Linked DNA regions of Hyphomicrobium denitrificans ATCC 51888. The protein of the gene in region 1 interacts with the protein of each later gene in a pairwise test. Links are inferred from orthologs where the notes say so. Each region holds a gene or a part of one and is shown in the gene's direction. Other genes may lie near its edges.

Region 1 (2,743 bases):
CGACGGCCTGCTCGAGGTCGGCGACGTGACGCCGGAGGAACGCCGCCAGATCGAGACGCAGATCGCCTACCGCCGCGACAAATCCGTCGATCAGTTGCTGAGCGAAGCCGGCGAATTGATTTCCGGCCTTTCGCACTGCGCCGGCATTGTGCTCGCCGAAAAGCAGGTCGCGCGCCTGCGCCACATCGAATTCGTGCCGCTCGAACCCGGACGCGGCCTCGCCGTTCTCGTCGACGAAGACCAGAATGTCGAAAACCGCATCATCGCGCTGCCCGAGGGGCTGCCGCCGTCCGCGTTGCAGGAAGCCTCCAACTATCTCAACACGCACGTCCGCGGCATGACGCTCGCCGAGGCAAAGGTCGAGCTTGAGAAATCGCTGCACGTCGCCAAGGCCGAGCTCGATCAGCTCGCGCAGAAGGTCATCACCGCAGGCCTGGCGGAATGGTCCGGCGTTTCCGACGACCGCAAGAGTCTCATTGTTCGCGGGCAGAGCAATCTCTTGAAAGACGTGACCGCCGCCGAGGATCTCGAACGCATCCGCCAGCTGTTCGACGCATTCGAGGCGAAACAGGACATCGTCGAGCTGCTCGGCGCCTCCGACAGGGCGGAAGGCGTTCGCATTTTCATCGGTTCCGAGAACAAGCTGTTTTCACTGTCCGGATCGTCTCTGATCGTCGCACCGTTCCGCGATCAAACTCGTCACGTGGTCGGCGTCCTGGGCGTGATCGGCCCGACGCGGCTGAATTACGCGCGCATTATCCCGATGGTCGATTACACAGCGAAGCTGGTCAGCCGTCTCATTCCTTAAGGGTTCGTTGAGCGCCAGCGTCTACTGCGGTTCACGACCGCCTTGATTTTTCGGCCATTGCAGCCGATATCCCGGGACCCGTTCGTGTGCGCATCGGGTTCCCATCAATCCCAAGCGAAGAGAATCATGAGCGACGAGAACAAGCCGGTTGACGAGCCCATCGAGGACGCAGCGTCCGAGCACGGCGATGTAACGCCGGAACAGCTCAAGGCGATGGTCGCCGCTTTGCAGGCCGAGATCGACAACAAGACCGCTGAGGTCGCGGCCAAGCAGGACGCCTATCTGCGCGCCGTCGCTGAAACCGAAAACGTGCGCCGCCGCCTCGAAAAGGAAAAAGAGGAAACGGCGAAATACGCGATCTCGAAGTTCGCGAAAGATATTCTGACGGTCGGCGATAACTTCCAGCGCGCCATCGCTGCCGTGCCGAAGGACGCGCTCGAAGGCGATCCGGCGCTATCGGCGTTGCTTGATGGCGTCGTTCTCGCCGAACGCGACTATCGCGGCGCCCTCGAACGCCACGGCATCGTCGTCGACGATCCCGTCGGCCAGCCGTTCAATCCCCATCATCATCAGGCCGTGATGGAGCAGGAGAATCCTGACGTCCCGAGCGGCACCGTGCTGCAGGTTTTCCAGGTCGGTTATCTGATCGAGGACCGTTGCCTTCGCCCGGCGATGGTCGTCGTCTCGAAGGGCGGCCCGAAGGTCGCAAAACAGGACGTCAACGAACCACCTCCCGCGGCCTAACCGCTGCTGTGACGACGTTGCGCAGAGCCGCCGTCAGACGAAATCCGAGGGAATTCGTACTCTTGAAGCGCCATTTCGGATCAAATTATTCCTGACGAAATGGCCCAAAATCGAACGTGTTTGAGGGGAAAGGTTTGTGCTGGTAATCCGCGACCCGGTGGCCTTAAAGTTGATGTGCGGTTGCGCGGGTGAACCGTTGCACGCGAAAAACAGCTCCTTATATAACCGTCGGTCACACCATTGAAATCCTGGGGACCGGTGCTTTGAGCCCCTCGTGGGCGGGCACGTTGGATGCCAAACAAGGGTCCACCCGGTCTGCCGCAACTCAGAAGGATTGACGAGAATGTCTAAAGTAATCGGTATTGACCTCGGCACGACCAACTCATGCGTCGCTGTCATGGAGGGCGGAAAGCCGAAGGTTCTGGAGAATTCCGAGGGCGCGAACACGACGCCGTCCGTCGTTGCATTTACGTCCGACGACGAGCGTCTCGTCGGCTTGCCGGCCAAGCGCCAGGCTGTGACGAACCCCACGAACACCTTCTTCGCCATCAAGCGTTTGATCGGCCGCCGCTTCGACGACCCGGAGGTCCAGAAGGACGTTAAGCTGGTCCCGTTCAATATCGTTAAAGGTACCAACGGCGACGCCTGGGTCGAAAGCCACGGCAAGCAGTATTCCCCGCAGCAGATCTCTGCGTTCATCCTTCAGAAGATGAAGGAAACCGCCGAAGCCAAGCTCGGCGAGAAAGTCACGCAGGCCGTCATCACCGTTCCGGCGTACTTCAACGACGCTCAGCGCCAGGCGACCAAAGACGCCGGCAAGATCGCCGGTCTTGAAGTGCTGCGCATCATCAATGAGCCGACGGCAGCCGCGCTCGCTTACGGTCTCGACAAAAAGAAAGAAGCCAAGACCATCGCGGTCTACGACCTCGGCGGCGGCACGTTCGACGTGTCGATCCTCGAGATCGGTGACGGCGTCTTCGAAGTGAAGTCGACGAACGGTGACACGCACCTCGGCGGCGAAGACTTCGACATGGTGCTGGTCAGCTACCTCGCTGACGAGTTCAAGAAGGAGCAGGGCATCGATCTCCGCTCCGACAAGCTGGCTCTGCAGCGCCTGAAGGAAGCCGCTGAAAAGGCCAAGATCGAACTGTCGAGCGCCCCGCAGACCGAAATCAACCTGCCGTTCATCAC
Region 2 (3,400 bases), 2.1 Mb from region 1 along the record:
CGGGGAACCAGCGCTGCCAGAGAAACGCCGCCGTGACAGCCGCCCAGCCGATGAGGAACGGCCAATGCACCGCGTTGCTCTGCGACACTTCCATGCCTGACCAGACGCAGACGAGGATCATCGCCAAAGCCAAGGCCGGATTAGAGCGCAGCAGGACGCCAGCAAACAAAGCTGCAAGCCACCACATCAAAACCGCGTCCGTCGGATTGCCGTCGACGTGATACATCTGGCTGATGAGCATGATGCTCGCACCGAACATCCCCAATGCGAACAGGATCGCTGCGTCGGCAAGTGCCGCGTGTCCGCGCGATGCCAGCCACCCGGCCATGCCGTAGCCTGCCCAGATCGATGCCAGCAGCAAGGCGAGCCGTCCGAGACGCGGCACCTCTTCCCAGTTCGCAGCCACGAACGATATCGCCGCAAATCCGAACAAGACGCTGGCGAGGATGGCGAGCGCCGATGCCAGGCTGACGGACGGGCCACGGCTTGCAATGTCGGAAAGGATTGCCGCGTGACCGTCTCGCGTCACCCAACCATTGGCTTGCCAACGGTCGAGATCGCGTTCGAGGCGCTTCTTATAGGGAGCCCACATGTCGAACCTTATCCGGCGTACACATCATTTAGCCCGTCATCCGAGCGGCAGCATGGCGATCGATCCCGATGGCGACCCTGAACAGTCAAGGCGAGAAGCGATGAAGCCTTCATAAATGAAGCCATGACAAATGCGATTTGGCCAGTCCGTCCTGGCACGGACTTCCGGCGAATTCCTGACGCTGACGGCCGATACCTCCAAATTCCGCTGCCTCGCCACGGCGCAGGGTGCCATTCCACATTGCCCCCTTTTCCTCTGCCGCATTGCCGCGTCCGCTTGACGGAAGACGGAGGTTTCGGCTATCTCAGTTGCAAATGATTGTCATTTGCGAAATGGACCTCCTCCACGATGGACGTGAAATCTGAAGCTGCGGCGGCGCTAAAAACGCCGGCATCGTGGAACGCCGACTGGCGCAGAGAGCTTGCCGACCGCTCGCTCGCGGACGTCCACGGCACGGTCGCCGTAGCCCGCAAAGGAACGCCCTGGCGCCGTTTCGCTGCTTTTCTCGGCCCCGGATACATGGTCGCCGTCGGGTACATGGACCCGGGCAACTGGGCGACATCGATCGCGGGCGGATCGAAATTCGGATACACGCTGCTGTTCGTTGCGCTGCTGTCCAACATCATGGCCATCATCCTGCAGGCGCTTTGCGCGCGCCTTGCGATCGGTTCAGGCCGCGACCTCGCTCAGGCGTGCCGTGACGGCTATCCGCGCTGGACATCATTTCCGCTTTGGCTGTTCGCAGAGACCGCGATCATCGCGACCGATGTCGCCGAAGTCATCGGCACCGCAATCGGTCTCAACCTGCTCTTCGGAATGCCTCTGGAAATCGGCGTGCTGATCACCGCACTCGACGTGTTCGTCGTGCTGCTGTTGCAGCGTCTCGGCTTCCGCTATCTCGAAGCCTTCATCGTGACCATGCTCGGCGTCATCACGATCTGCTTCGCCGTTCAGATCGCGCTCGCCGACCCGGAATGGGGCGCCGTCATCCGCGGCTTCGCGCCGACGACCGACATCATCCGCAATCCGGACATGCTTTACCTCGCGCTCGGCATTCTCGGCGCGACGGTCATGCCGCACAATCTCTACCTGCACTCGGCCATCGTGCAGACGCGCGCCTATGGCGATACGACGGAAGAAAAGCGCGAGGCCCTGAAGTTCGCGACGTGGGATTCCACGATCGCGCTCTCGCTCGCACTCATCATCAACGCCTCGATCCTCATTCTCGCGGCCGCGACATTCTACAAGACCGGCCAGACCGACGTTGCCGAACTCGGACAGGCGCAATCGCTGCTGCATCCGCTGCTCGGCTCGGCCATCGCGCCGACGCTCTTCGGCGTCGCGCTTCTCTGCTGCGGATTGAATTCAACGGTAACGGCGACGCTGGCGGGTCAAGCCGTGATGGAAGGCTTCCTGCAAATCCGGATGGCGCCGTGGGTGCGCCGCCTCGTGACGCGCATGGTGGCGTTGGTTCCGGCAGCAGGCGTGACGTTGCTTTACGGCGAAGCTGAAACCGGCAAGCTCCTGATCCTGTCTCAGGTCGTCCTCAGCCTGCAGCTGCCGTTCGCAATCGTTCCGCTGGTTCAGTTCACGGCGAGCCGGACGAAAATGGGAGCGCTCGTCTCTCCGCGCTGGCTGACGGCGATCGCCATGCTGATCGCGGTGCTGATCATCGCCCTCAACGCCAAACTGGTCTACGATTTCGTTGCGGGCGCTTGAGTTCGTCCGGTTTTACTTCGCGGCAACCGGCAGACTGTCGAGGTCCTTGATGTACCATTTGTCGACCTCGACGACGGCCGGGTTCTCGCCGTTGGCATAGATCCAGCTGTCGACGGCCCAGCGCTGGCTGTTCGACGTTTCCTTCAACACCGCCGTCCAATGCGTCCAGCCCGCGACGCCCTTCCAGAGCTGGTCCTTCGAGAACGGCGTTCCGACGGTGTGATACTTCAGCAGACCATTGTTCTGCATGACGAGCATGTAGCTGGTCGTGTTGGTCGACTCATCGACGCAGTCCATTTGCGTCGGGTCTCCGGAGGCTTCGAAGTCCATGCCCGGACGATCCTTGTCCGTGCCGATCACCTTGCCGACCCGCGTTTCCATCCAGCCGACCGCATACGCAACGGCGCGACGCTCCTCGGCGGCCGTGTCACCCTTTTTGACCTTCTTGAAGATTGCCCGGAGTTCGTCGATGTCGGCGTCGGTAAATCTGAACTTCGTCCGCATCTTGCAGGTATAGGCGTGGCAGACCGACACCGTATTCTTGTTCGGCGCGTCGACCTGGAAATCCGCGTAATGATCGCTGACCGGCCCGTTTCGCTCGTGCGTGCAGGCGCCGAGCGCTGCTGCGAGCGACACCATACAGAGAACCCGTTGCAAGCCCATGCCGCCCCGCTTAAGTACCGGTAGGGGCGCGCTTGGCCGCCCCTTTCCGATCTCGCTTAACATTCGAACGATTCGCCTCAAACCGCCACGCAGCGGAGCGATTCGCAAGCTGTGGAAGTCCTGTGCATATGATCAAACCCGCTGCCATCCACGTCGTCGGCGCCGGCCTCGCCGGATCGGAAGCCGCGCACCAGATCGCGCGCGCGGGCATTCCTGTCGTGCTGCACGAGATGCGGCCCGAACGCGGAACCGACGCGCACAAGACGGATGGCTTCGCGGAGCTTGTCTGCTCGAACTCGTTCCGTTCAGACGATTGGGAGAACAATGCCGTCGGTCTGCTGCACGAGGAGATGCGCCGCGCGGATTCGCTGATCCTGGCTGCGGGCGACAAGCACAAACTGCCGGCTGGCGGCGCTCTCGCCGTCG

The links.
Region 2: the proteins of grpE (region 1) and HDEN_RS06300 interact in binary tests that used the Escherichia coli proteins (3 or more experiments, as listed by UniProt). The link is inferred for Hyphomicrobium denitrificans ATCC 51888 from one-to-one orthologs.

Annotation. Positions count from the first base shown.
Region 1 is NC_014313.1:3,452,035-3,454,777, reverse strand. It holds grpE (nucleotide exchange factor GrpE), read left to right. Parts: upstream 1-934; coding sequence 935-1,552; downstream 1,553-2,743. Other genes in the region: dnaK (molecular chaperone DnaK), read left to right, coding at 1,896-2,743; hrcA (heat-inducible transcriptional repressor HrcA), read left to right, coding at 1-808. UniProt on the Escherichia coli protein: Participates actively in the response to hyperosmotic and heat shock by preventing the aggregation of stress-denatured proteins, in association with DnaK and GrpE. It is the nucleotide exchange factor for DnaK and may function as a thermosensor.
Region 2 is NC_014313.1:1,304,600-1,307,999, reverse strand. What follows is about bases 244-3,125. They hold HDEN_RS06300 (Nramp family divalent metal transporter), read left to right. Parts: upstream 244-940; coding sequence 941-2,311; downstream 2,312-3,125. Other genes in these bases: trmFO (methylenetetrahydrofolate--tRNA-(uracil(54)-C(5))-methyltransferase (FADH(2)-oxidizing) TrmFO), read left to right, coding at 3,103-3,125; HDEN_RS06295 (hypothetical protein), read right to left, coding at 2,324-2,950; HDEN_RS06305 (DUF2157 domain-containing protein), read right to left, coding at 244-592. In the rest of the region: more of HDEN_RS06305, read right to left, coding at 1-243; more of trmFO, read left to right, coding at 3,126-3,400. UniProt on the Escherichia coli protein: H(+)-stimulated, divalent metal cation uptake system. Involved in manganese and iron uptake. Can also transport cadmium, cobalt, zinc and to a lesser extent nickel and copper. Involved in response to reactive oxygen.